Linked DNA regions of Aquibium microcysteis. The protein of the gene in region 1 interacts with the protein of each later gene in a pairwise test. Links are inferred from orthologs where the notes say so. Each region holds a gene or a part of one and is shown in the gene's direction. Other genes may lie near its edges.

The links. The genes of interacting proteins can lie anywhere in the genome.
Region 2: the proteins of hflC (region 1) and ftsH interact in binary tests that used the Escherichia coli proteins (3 or more experiments, as listed by UniProt). The link is inferred for Aquibium microcysteis from one-to-one orthologs.

The regions. Positions count from the first base shown.
Region 1 is NZ_CP061080.1:775,118-781,768, forward strand. What follows is about bases 2,257-5,255. They hold hflC (protease modulator HflC), read left to right. Parts: upstream 2,257-3,250; coding sequence 3,251-4,261; downstream 4,262-5,255. Other genes in these bases: IAI54_RS03570 (DUF2065 domain-containing protein), read left to right, coding at 4,263-4,448; IAI54_RS03575 (DegQ family serine endoprotease), read left to right, coding at 4,606-5,255. Outside these bases: IAI54_RS03545 (TonB-dependent receptor domain-containing protein), read left to right, coding at 1-238; IAI54_RS03550 (DUF4424 domain-containing protein), read left to right, coding at 427-1,446; IAI54_RS03555 (dihydrofolate reductase), read left to right, coding at 1,449-1,982; more of IAI54_RS03575, read left to right, coding at 5,256-6,084; IAI54_RS03580 (GNAT family N-acetyltransferase), read right to left, coding at 6,136-6,651.
Region 2 is NZ_CP061080.1:3,956,997-3,964,629, reverse strand. What follows is about bases 2,556-5,549. They hold ftsH (ATP-dependent zinc metalloprotease FtsH), read left to right. Parts: upstream 2,556-3,080; coding sequence 3,081-5,018; downstream 5,019-5,549. Other genes in these bases: tilS (tRNA lysidine(34) synthetase TilS), read left to right, coding at 2,556-2,966. Also shown: peptidoglycan-associated lipoprotein Pal, read left to right, coding at 1-370; tol-pal system protein YbgF, read left to right, coding at 532-1,509; more of tilS, read left to right, coding at 1,704-2,555; IAI54_RS18455 (efflux RND transporter permease subunit), read right to left, coding at 5,839-7,633. UniProt on the Escherichia coli protein: Acts as a processive, ATP-dependent zinc metallopeptidase for both cytoplasmic and membrane proteins. Plays a role in the quality control of integral membrane proteins.

The DNA.
Region 1 (6,651 bases):
CAGGCACCCGTCGGACCCGGTTTCCGACAAGCTGCCGCTGCCGGCCTATCAGGTCTTCAACGCCTTCGCGGAATGGACGCCGCCCTCGCGGCAGAACGTGACGCTGCGGCTGGAGGCGCGCAACATCTTCGACGAGACCTATACGAGCCGGGCGAGCTACGGCCAGGATTTCCTCGGTGTGAAGCCTCATTTCGAGCCTGGGCGCACCTTCCGCCTCAACGCCCGCGTCGCGTTCTGACGACGAAGGGACCGGTCGCCGCCCCGCGACCGGGGCGGCCGGTCGCCGGAGGCGCGCCGCGTCGCATCCCGTCCGCCGCCGCGGCCGCAATCGACGGCCGCGGCGTTTCGGGCTATGGAGGAGCCCGTCTGCACCCGCCGGATTCCTGCCATGAGGCACCGGCGATGCGCCGACTGCCGAGGGACCCCATGAAGCGCGCCGCCGTCACTTTCCTCCTCGTTCTCGCGGCGACCGCCGCACGGGCCAACGACTCGACCGCCGAACTCGGGGCCGGCGGCCTCGTCCTGTCGCGCAGCGACGTCGTCGAGATGGCCCGCGAGGATCTCTTCCTGTCGCGCGAGGCGGTGCGGGTCGACTACGTCTTCCGCAACCGCTCCGATGCGGACGTCTCCTCCATCGTCGCCTTTCCGATGCCCGACATCGAGGCCAATCCCTATCTGAACGTATCGATTCCCTTCGACGCTGGAGACGACTTCCTCGGCTTCTCGGTCTCCGTCGACGGCAGGGTCGTGGCGCCTGCGCTGGAGCAGCGCGCCTTCGCCGTCGGCATCGACGTGACGCAGGACCTCGTCGCGCGCGGCATCCCGCTGTTTCCTTACGGCGGAGCGGCGGAGGCGGCGCTGGCCCAGCTGCCGCAGGACGTCGTCGACGGCTGGCTGACGCGCGGCATCGTCGTCATCGAGGAATATGACGACGGGTCGGGCATGAAGCGCGTGGTGAGTCCGTTCTGGCGGCTCGCCACGACCTACTGGTGGCGGATGACGTTTCCCGCCGGACGGGACGTGGCCGTCTCGCACCGATACACGCCGAGCGTGGGCTCCTCCGCCGGGCTCACCTTCTTCGGCGACGGGCGTATCGGCGGCGGAAACCATGCGGACTACCAGGCCCGCTACTGCATGGACGCGGGCTTCGAGAAGGCGGTTCTGAAGGCGGCGAAGGCCTCGCCGGACGGCTATCCGCGCCTGTTCGAGACGCGGTTGTCCTACATCCTGAGGACCGGTGGCAACTGGGCCTCCGGAACGATCGGCGATTTCCGCCTGACGGTCGACAAGGGCGACCCGAAGAACCTCGTCTCCTTCTGCGGGCAGGGCGTGACGAAGACGGGGCCGTCCACCTTCGAGATGCGGGCGACCGACTACTACCCCGAAAAGAACCTGGAGATCCTGATCCTGGAACCCGTCGACCCGCAACCTTCCTCGGGAGGCTGAGCATGACCGCGATCGCGATCCACGTGGCCGTGGCCGAGAACGGCGTCATCGGCCGCGAGGGCGACATGCCGTGGCGGCTGTCCGCCGACCTGAAGCGCTTCAAGGCGCAGACCATGGGCAAGCCGGTCATCATGGGCCGCAAGACCTTCGAGAGCATCGGCCGGCCCTTGCCAGGGCGGCTGAACGTGGTCGTGACGCGCAATGCCGCCTGGCGTGCCGAGGGGGTGGAGGTGGTCGGCTCACTCGACGACGCGCTCACGCTGGCGCGCATCCGCGGCCGCTGCCTTCCCGCAGGCGACGAGATCTGCATCATCGGCGGCGGCGAGATTTACGGGCAGGCGATGGGCAGTGCCGACCGGCTGCACGTCACCCATGTCCTCGCTGCGGTCGATGGCGACACGCGTTTCCCTGCAATCGATCCCGCGGTCTGGCGTGCGGTTTCCGAGGAGCAGCATCCGGCCGGGCCGCGCGACAGCCACCCGACCCGCCACGTCCTCTACGAACGCGCGGGAACGCCCGCCAACGCGCATCGTTAGGAGGGGTTTTGCCGGCTCTCGGCGTTTTTCCGCGACAAGGCATCGCAATTCGCCGCATTCACGCCCCGTGTCGCGTTGAAAGGGTGGGGTCGCATCCCTATAACACGCCCATCGGTTTCGCCCCTCGCAGGTCGGGCGGCACCCACCAAACGAGAGGACATTCATGCCCTGGAGCAATCAGAGCGGTGGCGGCGGCCCTTGGGGGGCGGCGGCGGCAACGGCGGAGGCGGCGGACCCTGGGGGCAGGGGCCGCGCGGTCCGAGCGGCCCGAAGGGGACGCCTCCCGATCTGGAGGACATCATCCGCCGCGGCCAGGACCGTCTGAAGCATGCCCTGCCGGGCGGCGGCGGCTTCTCGCCCGCCATCGTCGGCCTGGTGGCCGTCGGCCTGGTGGCGCTGTGGGCCTTCCAGTCCGTGTATACCGTTCAGCCAGATGAGCTGGCCGTCGAACTCCGCTTCGGCAAGCCGAAGGAAGAGCTCTCGCAGCCGGGCCTGCATTTCCACTGGTGGCCGATCGAGACCGTCGAGAAGGCCAACACCGCCGAGAAGCTGGTCAACATCGGCGAAGTGCGCGGCGGCGGTTCGTCCGGCCTCATGCTTTCGGGCGACCAGAACATCGTCGACGTGAAGTTCTCCGTCGCCTACCAGGTCGCCGATCCGGCCGCCTATCTCTTCAACGTCGCGAGCCCCGACGACACCGTGCGCCAGATCGCCGAGAGCGCCGTGCGCGAGGTGGTCGGCCGGCGCCCGGCGCAGGATATCTTCCGCGACGATCGTCAGGGCATCGCCGACGAGGTGCGCCAGATCATCCAGGGATCGCTCGAGGAATACCGCACCGGCATCGTCGTCAATGCGATCTCGATCGAGGACGCCGCGCCGCCGCGCGAAGTGGCGGACGCCTTCGACGAGGTGCAGCGCGCCGAGCAGGACGAGGACCGCTTCGTCGAGGAATCGAACCAGTACTCCAACCAGCAGCTCGGCCGCGCGCGTGGCGAGGCCGCCCAGATCCGCGAGGAGGCCGCAGCTTACAGGACCCGCGTCGTTCAGGAGGCCGAGGGTGAGGCGCAGCGCTTCGTCTCCGTCTACGAGGAATACGCCAAGGCGCCGGACGTGACTCGCCGCCGCCTTTTCCTCGAGACGATGGAGGGGGTCCTGAAGGGATCCAACAAGGTCATCATCGAGCAGGGCGCGGGCGGAACCGGCGTCGTGCCGTACCTGCCGCTACCCGAACTCGAGCGCCGTGCGCCCGCCACGGGAGGGACCAACTGATGTCGAACCGGCTTCCCATCATCGCCGCGATCGTCGCGGTCATCGCCATCATCGCCTACTCCTCCTTCTTCGTCGTCAACGAACGCCAGCAGGCGATCGTGCTGCGCTTCGGCGAGATCGTCGACGTCAAGTCGGAGCCGGGCATCTACTTCAAGCTGCCCTTCGGCTTCGTCGAGGCGGACAACGTCCAGATGATCGAGGATCGCATCATGCGCTTCGATCTCGACGACATCCGCGTCCAGGTCTCGGGCGGCAAGTTCTACGAGGTCGACGCCTTCGTCCTCTACCGGATCGACAATCCGCGCGTCTTCCGGCAGACCGTTTCGGGCTCGGTGACGCTCGCCGAACAGCGCCTGCGCACCCGCCTCGACGCGGCCCTGCGCCGCGTTTACGGTCTGCGCGGCTTCGAATCGGCGCTGTCGGAGGAACGCACCTCGATGATGCTCGAGGTCCGCGACCAGCTCCGGCCCGATGCCACCTCGCTCGGCCTCGCGATCCAGGACGTCCGCATCCGCCGCACCGATCTGACGCAGGAGGTCTCGCAGCAGACCTACGACCGCATGTCGGCCGAACGTCTCGCCGAGGCAGAGCGTCTGCGGGCCCGCGGCCGCGAGGCGGCTGCGCGTATCCGCGCGCGGGCCGACCGCGAGGTCGTCGAGATCATCGCCGAGGCGCGCCGTGAATCGGAGATCCTCCGAGGCGAGGGCGAGGCCCAGCGCAACGCCATCTTCGCCGACGCTTTCCAGCGCGACCCGGACTTCTTCGACTTCTACCGCTCGATGGCAGCCTATTCGGAGGCATTGCAGGGAAGCGGCACGTCGATGGTTCTGTCGCCCGACTCCGAGTTCTTCCGCTATTTCGGCAATGATGCCGGGCGGCGGTCGAACACCGGGGCGACGGGGGCAGCGGCGGCAGGCGGCAGCGGCAGCCCTCTGCCGGCGGCGCCGGCGGTCGAGCCGGCCGTTCCGGCGGTCGAGCCCGCAGCCCCCGCAGCCCCCGCAGCCAACTGACATGCGCGACCTCATCGATGCCCTCGGTCTCGTCCTCGTGATCGAGGGCCTCATCTATGGCGGCTTTCCCTCGCTTGCCCGCCGGCTCGCCTCCAACGTGCTCGACATGTCCGACGACACCTTGCGCTATGGCGGCATCGCCGCCGTGGCGGTCGGCGTCGGCATCGTCTGGCTCGTCCGGGGATAACGCAGGTTTTATCCGGTTTGCGCTATCCTCGACCGCAAACTGGCCCTAATTCTTGCCGACGACGGAGCGGACGCGACACCGGTCGCGTCGGCGTCTTGCAGCGGCGACGGGTCCGCGTCGGCGCACCCGCGTCCAGGCCAATCGGGAGAAGGTGACGATGATGCTCAAGCGGTTCCTGCCGGCGGTGCGCGGACTTGCCTTTGCGGCCGCGGCAGCCTCCCTGCTGGCGCAGACGGCCGGTCCGGCCATGGCGCAGCAAGCAGGACCGGCCTCCGTCGCCGACCTCGCGGAGGGGCTTCTGGAAGCGGTGGTCAACATCTCGACCTCGCAGAACCGCGGCAGCGCCGGCGAAGAGGCGGTGCCGATGCCGCAACTGCCGGAGGGCTCGCCCTTCCAGGATTTCTTCGACGAATTCTTCAAGGATCGCGGCGGCGACGCCATGCCGCGCCGCGTGCAGTCGCTCGGGTCCGGTTTCGTGATCGACGCCGAGCAGGGCATCATCATCACCAACAACCACGTCATCGCCGATGCCGACGAGATCGAGGCGAACTTCTCCGACGGCTCCAAGCTGAAGGCCGAACTCGTCGGACGCGACACCAAGACCGACATCGCGGTGCTGAAGGTCGACCCGACGAAGAAGAAGCTGAAGGCGGTCCCGTTCGGCAATTCCGGCGCCATCCGCATCGGCGACTGGGTGATGGCCATCGGCAATCCGTTCGGCCTCGGCGGCACGGTGACCGTCGGCATCGTCTCGGCGCGCAATCGCGACATCAATTCCGGCCCCTATGACGACTTCATCCAGACCGATGCCGCCATCAATCGCGGCAATTCCGGCGGCCCGCTGTTCAACATGAACGGCGAGGTGATCGGCATCAACACCGCCATCATCTCGCCCTCCGGCGGCTCCATCGGCATCGGCTTCTCCATCCCCTCCGATCTTGCCGTCGGCGTGATCGCCCAACTGCGCGAATTCGGCGAGACCCGCCGCGGCTGGCTGGGCGTTCGCATCCAGCCCGTCACCGACGACATCGCCGAGAGCCTCGGCATGGCCACGGCCGAAGGCGCGCTGGTCGCCGGCGTCATCAAGGGCGGACCGGTCGACAACGGCATCATCCAGGCCGGCGACGTCATCATCCGTTTCGACGGCAGGCCGGTGAGGGAGATGCGTGACCTGCCGCGGATCGTCGCCGACAGCCCGGTCGGCAAGGAAGTCGACGTCGTCATCGTCCGCAAGGGCGAGGAACAGGTGGTCAAGGTCACGCTCGGCCGTCTCGAGGATGGCGAGCAGATGGCGGAGAACGAGGCGGGAGACGCCGAGGAGGGCGAGGCCGTGGCCACCGCAGCGGTGCTCGGCATGACAGTCGGTGCCATCGACGACGCCGCACGCGAACGCTTCGGCATCGTGCCCGACGTGTCCGGCGTGGTGATCACCGAGGTCGCGCCGAATTCGGCCGCCGCGGACAAGGGCATAACCGCCGGCGAGGTGATCACCGAGATCGCCCAGGAATCGGTGTCCTCGCCGCAGCAGGTGGTCGACCGGATCGCCGCGCTGAAGGAGCAGGGCCGCCGCAACGCGCTGCTGATGCTGTCGTCCAAGACCGGCGAACTGCGCTTCGTGACGCTCAGGATGGATTGATCAGGCCGCCGTGGTGGCGGCGCCGGCGTCAGCCGGTGCAGGTCCTGGCGTTCAGGCCTGCATGTCCTCCCACACGTCGCGGCACATTCCGTAGAGGACGTGCGGATTGAGGCTCGGTGCTGCCACACGCGGATGATCGAAGTCGCCGTCCTCGATGCGGCTCATGCCGATGCGCTTCATCACGGCGATCGAGCGCACGTTGGTCCAGACCGCGAAGGACAGCACCTCGTCGAGGCCAAGCGTGCGGAAGGCGAAAGTGAGCCAGGCGCGGGCAGCCTCCGTCGCGTAGCCCTTTCCCCAGAACTCCGGCGCCAGGCGCCAGCCGATCTCGACCGCGTCGTCCGGCAGGATGCCGGGGAGGGCGGCCGTGTTCAGCCCGACGAAGCCGATCGTCTCTCCGGTCGCGGCTATTTCGGCGGCACAGAAGCCATAGCCGCGCGTGGCGATGTCGCACTTCATGCGGTCCATCATGGCGTCCGAGCCGGCGCGGGTGCGGCGGAAGCCGAAGAACTCCATCACCGAATCATCCGAATTGATGCGGTGGAAGAGGGCGCGGTCGCGATCTTC
Region 2 (7,633 bases), 3.2 Mb from region 1 along the record:
GCCGGGAACGCAGCAGGATTTCACCGTCAACGTCGGCGACCGCATCTTCTTCGACACGGATTCGTCCGTGGTCCGCGCCGACGCCCAGCAGATTCTCGCCCGTCAGGCGCAGTGGCTGAACCAGTATCCCTCCTATTCGATCACCATCGAGGGCCATGCCGACGAACGCGGAACGCGCGAATACAACATCGCGCTGGGCGCACGCCGCGCCGCGGCCGCTCGCGACTTCCTGGTGTCGCGCGGCGTCGCCGGCAATCGCCTCAGGACCATCTCCTACGGCAAGGAGCGTCCGGTCGCCGTCTGCGACGACATTTCCTGCTGGTCTCAGAACCGCCGCGCCGTGACGCTGCTCGGCGGCGCCGGAAGCTGATCCGGCCGGCGACCCGGCGTCCCGGGGGCGCCGGGGGCTGCGCGAAGGCATCACGGCCGCGCGCGAAACAAAATTTGGCCGAAGTCGCAAGTCTTGATAGGATCGGAATCCGGGGCGCGCCAGCGCTCCGTCCTTTCGCATTTCCCGAAGCGAGATTCTCGATGAGACTGAAGACACTCTTTCGTGCGGCCGTCGTCGTGCCCCTGCTTTTGACGGGCGGTGCGCATGCCTTTCCCTTCGGCCAGGCCGAGACCGGGACGCAGGGCGGCGGCATCGGCAGCCTGCTTCCACCCAACTGGCTCGGCCGGTCGAACGACACCGCGACCGTTCAGCTCGCCCAGACGGGCGACCCGCGCATCCCGGCGCTCGAGGAGCAGCTGCGCGACCTGACCGGTCGTGTCGAGGAGCTCAACTTCCTGCTCCTGCAGATGCAGGACCAGATGCGCAAGATGCAGGAAGACAACGAGTTCCGCCTGCAGCAGCTGGAAGAGAAGCGGGGCGATGCGGCCGGGAGCACGGGCAGCCGGGTCGCGGCGGCCGACCCGGCCACGCCCGCGGCACCCTCGGTCCAGCCGGACGCACCGGCCCGTGGGACCCCGCCCCGGACGCTGGGAACCGTGACCTTCGACGCCAACGGCAACCCGACCGGCGGCACCCTGGACACCAACGGGGGCGTGGCAGGCGCGGCCGCGCCGATGATGGACGAGGGCGGGGCAGACACGGACGACACGAAGGTGGCGGCACTGCCGCCGACCGACGATCCCGAGGAACTCTACCGGAACGCCTACAACTTCATCCTGTCCGGCGACTATCCGACCGCGGAGGCTGGTTTCCGCGAGCACATCGAACGCTTCCCCAACGATCCGAAGACCTCCGACGCGCGCTACTGGCTCGGCGAGGCGCTGCTCGGCATGGAGCAGTATCGCAGCGCCGCCGAGACGTTCCTGGCGGCCAACCGCGAATTCCCCGACTCGTCCAAGGCGCCCGACATGCTGCTGAAGCTCGGCGTCTCGCTGGCCGCCCTGCAGCAGCGCGACGTCGCCTGCGCGACCTATGCCGAGATCGGCAAGCGCTACAAGAACGTTTCCTCCGCGCTCAAGGAGCGCGTGCGGGCAGAGCAGGCGCTCGCCGGCTGCTGACACGAAGACCGCGCTGCCGCCGGTCCATCGCCGCGCACGCCCGGGACCTGGGTGCTGCAGCGTACCGGCAACCGGCCTGTCGGCAAAAGGAGGGGCGTCCGATCGACGACATCCAGCCCGACCGCATCTTTTCCGGCCTGTCCTTCCCGCCCGGGCGCCCCGTCGTCGCCGCCGTGTCCGGAGGCAGCGACTCGATGGCGCTGCTGGTCCTGCTCCAGGCCTTTCTCGTCCGCCGACCGTTCGGCGACCTCGTGGCGATGACCGTGGATCACGGCCTGCGGCCAGAAGCGGCAGACGAGGCCGATCGCGTTGCCGCCTTCTGTGATTCGCACGGCATTCCTCACCGCACCCTCCGTTGGGAGGGCAGCAAGCCGTCGTCCGGCGTGCCGGCCGCGGCGCGCGAGGCGCGTCACCGGCTGCTCGCCGAAGCCGCACGGTCGCTCGATGCTGCCATGGTGCTCACCGGCCACACCGCGAACGATCAGGCCGAGACGATCGCCATGCGCCGCGCGCGCGGCAGCGGACGCGGGCTGGCCGGTATCGCGCCCGCGACGCTCTACGACGGTGCGACGTGGTTCGTCCGACCGCTGCTTTCGCACGCGCGCTCGGCGTTGCGCGGGATGCTGGCGCGCGCCGGGGTCACCTGGATCGAGGATCCGACCAACGAGCAGACGGCTTACGAGCGCGCGCGGGCGCGCCGCGCGCTCGCGGGTCCGGGCGAGGAAGGGATCGTCGGGGCACTGCTGGAAGAGGGGCGGCTTGCGGCGCTGGAGCGGGTCGACCTCGGGCGGCGCGCCGGTTCGCTGATCGAGCGCCACGCCGGCCTCGCCGCGCCGGGGCTCGTGCGCGTCGATGCCGGACTTCTTGCGGCGCAGGACGCGGCGGCAGCGCGGCTGGCGTTCCGGCTGCTGGTCGCAGCCGTCGGCGGGCGCGAGCATCTTCCGGACGCCCCCCGCGCGCGAGGCCTGTTCGAACGCCTCGCCAGCGGACATGGGCGCGGTTCGCTCGGCGGCGCCGTCGCCGAGCGGCGCAAGGGGGCGTTCTACCTGCACCGGGAGATCCGGGCCGGATGGACCGGGGCTGCCCCCGCCGTTGCGGGCGCCGTCTGGGATGGGCGTTTCCGGCTCGCGGAACGGCCGTTCCCCGCAAACGCGGTCGTGGAGGCCGCGGGCAGGACGCTGGCGGAGGCCAGGGCGCGTTCGTCGGCCGATACCGCGGCGCCACCCGCACTGGTGCGTGCGGCCCTGGCGGCGGAGCCGCTGCTGCACGTGCGCGGAGCGGCAGCCAGCCTCGATCTGTCCGGCTCCCGGCGCGACGGCCTGTTGCTCCGGCGCGTGGCGGCGCCTTATGCGCGCTACCTGCCGAGCTTCGATCTGGCGCCTGCGGAGGCGCTGCGCGCACTGCTCGACGGCCATTCTTTTCCGGCTTCGCCTTGGGACAGTCACAATGCCGCATAAGCTGCTTAACCGAACGGCGGGCTTCTGCTTGGCAAGGTCCCGCACCAACCCTATGTTAAGCCGAGTTCTCCACGATGGACGCGCGCCTCCAGAAGGTGCGTACGGGACCCAAAGATGAATCCGAACTACCGCAATCTTGCGCTGTGGGCGATCATAGCCGTCCTCCTGATCGCGCTCTTCAATCTGTTCCAGACCCCGCAGCAGCGCGGCAACGCCAGCGAGATCGCCTATTCCGAGTTCCTTCAGAACGTCTCGGCGGGCCGGGTGCGGTCGGTGACGATCGCCGGCGAGCGGATCACCGGCACCTACGTGGACAACGGCACCTCGTTCCAGACCTATTCTCCCGGTGACCCCACGCTGGTCTCGAGGCTGGAAGAACGCGGCGTGACGATCAACGCCCGACCGGAGACCGACGGGTCCAATTCGATCCTCGGCTACCTGATCTCGTGGCTGCCGATGATCCTGATCCTCGGCGTCTGGATCTTCTTCATGCGCCAGATGCAGTCCGGCTCCGGACGCGCCATGGGCTTTGGCAAGTCGAAGGCGAAGCTTCTGACGGAGGCGCACGGCCGGGTGACGTTCCAGGACGTGGCCGGCGTCGACGAGGCCAAGGAAGACCTCGAGGAGATCGTCGAGTTCCTGCGCGACCCGCAGAAGTTCCAGCGGCTGGGCGGCAAGATCCCGCGCGGCGTCCTGCTCGTCGGCCCTCCCGGCACCGGCAAGACCCTGCTCGCCCGTTCGGTGGCAGGTGAGGCCAACGTCCCGTTCTTCACCATCTCGGGTTCGGACTTCGTCGAAATGTTCGTCGGCGTCGGCGCGAGCCGCGTCCGCGACATGTTCGAGCAGGCCAAGAAGAACGCCCCCTGCATCATCTTCATCGACGAAATCGACGCGGTCGGCCGTCATCGCGGCGCCGGTCTCGGCGGCGGCAACGACGAGCGCGAGCAGACGCTGAACCAGCTGCTCGTCGAGATGGACGGCTTCGAGGCCAACGAGGGCATCATCCTGATCGCCGCCACCAACCGGCCGGACGTGCTGGACCCCGCACTGCTGCGTCCGGGCCGCTTCGATCGCCAGGTGGTGGTGCCGAACCCCGACATCACCGGCCGCGAGAAGATCCTCAAGGTGCATTCGCGCAACGTGCCGCTGGCGCCGAACGTCGATCTCAAGGTACTGGCGCGCGGCACGCCGGGCTTCTCGGGCGCCGACCTCGCCAATCTCGTCAACGAGGCGGCGCTGATGGCGGCGCGGCGCAACAAGCGTCTCGTCACGATGGCGGAGTTCGAGGACGCCAAGGACAAGATCATGATGGGCGCCGAGCGTCGCTCGACCGCCATGACGCTGGCCGAGAAGGAACTGACCGCCTACCACGAGGCCGGCCACGCCATCACCGCGCTCAAGGTGCAGGCAGCCGATCCGCTGCACAAGGCGACGATCATCCCGCGCGGCCGCGCGCTCGGCATGGTCATGCAGCTTCCCGAGGGCGACCGCTACTCGATGAGCTACAAGTGGATGACCTCCCGACTGATCATCATGATGGGTGGCCGCGTCGCCGAGGAAATGAAGTTCGGCAAGGAGAACATCACCTCGGGCGCTTCGTCCGACATCGATCAGGCGACCAAGCTCGCGAGGGCGATGGTGACCCGCTGGGGCTTCTCCGACAAGCTCGGCCACGTGGCCTACGGCGAGAATCAGGAGGAGGTTTTCCTCGGCCATTCGGTGGCGCGCACGCAGAACGTGTCGGAAGAGACGGCGCAGATCATCGACGCGGAAGTGCGCCGCCTGATCGACGAGGCCTATGTCGAGGCGACCCGCATCCTGACCGAATACAACAAGGAATGGATCGCGATCGCCGAGGGCCTGCTCGAGTACGAGACGCTGTCGGGCGAGGAAATCCGTCAACTGCTCGCCGGCACCAAGCCGACGCGCGACACCGGCGACGACAATCCGCCCTCGCGCGGCTCCGCGGTGCCCAAGGCCGGCACCACGCGCGGCAAGCCGAAGGGCGGGGAAGAGCCCGACGCGCCGCTGGAGCCGCAGCCGCAAGGCTGAGCCTTCGAAGATCCGATGCACTGAAAAGGCCGGGACATGCTCCCGGCCTTTTTTCGTGCGTGCGCCCGTTGCCAGGCCGGTGGCGTGCCGCGCCATCCAGCCGCCGCCGGAGACGCAGGTGCCCCCGACCCCGCACGCGGCTATCGAGCGGATCCGGGGCGGGGTGGCGCGATCTGCTCCGCGCCGTCGAACCGGTCAGCCGTCGGCCGTCCGAGCCGTCGCGTACGACGGCCTCGCGGTGGTCCGGTGTGTCTTCATCCGGCCGGACACCGCGCCTCCGACCGGCGCCCCGGGCAAGCGGAGGACGCCGTTCCTCGCATCGGCGTTCTCGAGAGCGGGGGGACTGGGCGGGGGCGACGTGCGCGACGCGGCCGCGGCGGGCCTCGCGTCAGCCTGCGGGCGTCGGTGAGGATGCGGGAGGACGTCGAAGTGGCGTCGGACGAAAGTGTCCGGCGGGACGACCTGCCGGACGCCGGGACGGCCGACGAAGATGCCGGCCGCGCCGAACCCTTCGGCGTCCCTGACCGCCATAGTGCGTCACTCTTATCCCAGTGCGTTGGGGCCGGGACCAAGGCAACGTCTGCTGCATGTCCATGCCCGGTACGCGGGCGACCTCGTGTTCTCCCGGCCGACCGCGAAGGCCATCATCACGATTTCCGCAACCTCAGCCGGGAAGGGCGTCTGCCGGAGCGAGGTGTCCCCGAGGAAAACAGGGTGGCGACGGCTGCCGAGGCGATGCCCTCCTCCCTGACTTCGACTGGAGATCAAAGAAAAACCGCCCCGAAGGCGGTTTCAGGAGGATGGGCGAAGCGGTCCGCTTCTATTCCGCGGGCGCCGCCGCCTTTCCGAAATTCGGGCTTTCCGGCTCCGCGGGCAGATCGCGGGCGGCGAGGAAAGTGTAGAACATCGGCACCACGAACAGCGTGAACATGGTGCCGACCATCAGGCCGGCGAAGATGACGATGCCCATGGCGGAGCGCGCCGCGGCACCGGCGCCCGAGGCGAGGATGAGCGGGACCACGCCCAGCGCCATGGCCGCGGTGGTCATCAGGATCGGGCGCAGGCGTACCTTGGCCGAGGCGATGATGGCTGCATGCCGGTCATAGCCGTGCGCGTGGCGCTGCTGGTTGGCGAACTCGACCAGCAGGATGCCGTGTTTGGTGATGAGGCCGACCAGCGTGATCAGTCCAACCTGGGTGTAGATGTTCAGCGTTCCGATGCCCAGATTGAGCGGCAGGATGGCGCCGAAGATCGAGAGCGGCACCGACATCAGGATGATCAGCGGGTCGCGGAAGCTTTCGAACTGCGCCGCGAGCACCAGATAGATGACCACGACGGCGAGGGCGAAGGCGATGGCGATCGTGTTGCCCTGCTGGCTCTCCAGTCGGGACTGACCCGAATAGTCGATGAAGAAGCCGTCCGGCAGCAGCGGCCGGGCGATGTTCTCGATGGTGGCGAGGCCGTCGCCGCTGGAGACGGTCGGCAGCGGCAGGGCGGAGATGGTCGCGGCGTTGAGCTGGTTGAACTGCTCGATCGAGGCCGGCGAGGCGTTGGTCGAGACCGAGACAACGGCCGACAGCGGCACCATCTCGCCCGAGACCGAGCGGATGAAAAACTCGCCCAGACGCTCGGGATTGTTCCGGAACGCTTCCGGCACCTGCATGATGATGTCGTAGCTGTTGGAGTCCCGGTCGAACTGGGCGACGGAGCCGCCGCCGACGAGCAGCGCCAGCGTCGTGCCGATGTCGCTGATCGGCAGGGAGAGCGCCGCGGCGCGGTCGCGGTCGATGGTGACCGTGACCTGCGGCGCGTCGAAGGCGAGCGAGTTCTGGACGACGATGAAGCGTCCGGACTTCTGCGCCTCGAGGCGGATCTGCTCGGCGACTTCGTACACGCGCGAGGCGTCGCCGGTCGAGCGGATGACGATCGAGATCGGCAGACCGCCGCCGGTTCCCGGCAATGACGGCGGGGCGAACACCAGGGCCTGGACGCCGGCGACCTTGGACAGCCGCGCCTGGAGGTCGGTCTGAACCTCCTTCTGCGATCTCTCCCGTTCGGACCAGTCCTTCAGTGCCCATACGGCGAAGGCCGAGTTCGTCTGCCCGCCGGCTCCGGCGATGGAGAAGTTCGCGGCCACCTCCGGAATGTCGCTGGTGAGCCCGCGGATCTGGTCGATGTAGAGCTGCGTGTACTCCGTCGTGGCGTAGCGCGGTGCGGTGACGAGCGCGAACAGGGCACCGGAGTCTTCCTCGGGTGCCAGTTCCGTCGTGGTCTTCAGGAACATGAAGCCCGAGACGGCGACCAGCGACACGACCACCAGCAGCGTGACCGGCCGGTACTTGAGCGAGCCGGCTACCCATCGCTCGTAGCCATTGGCGAAACGATCGAAGAAGCGGTCGATCGCCTTCTGAAAGCGGCTGTGGTTGCCGGCCTTGAGAATGCGGGCCGACATCATAGGCGTGATCGTGAGGGCGACGACACCCGAGATGATCACCGCTCCGGCGAGCGTGAAGGCGAATTCGCGGAACAGCGAGCCCGTGAGGCCGCCGATGAACATCAGCGGCGCGAAGACGGCGGCGAGCGTGATCGTCATGGCGACGACCGAGGAGGTGATC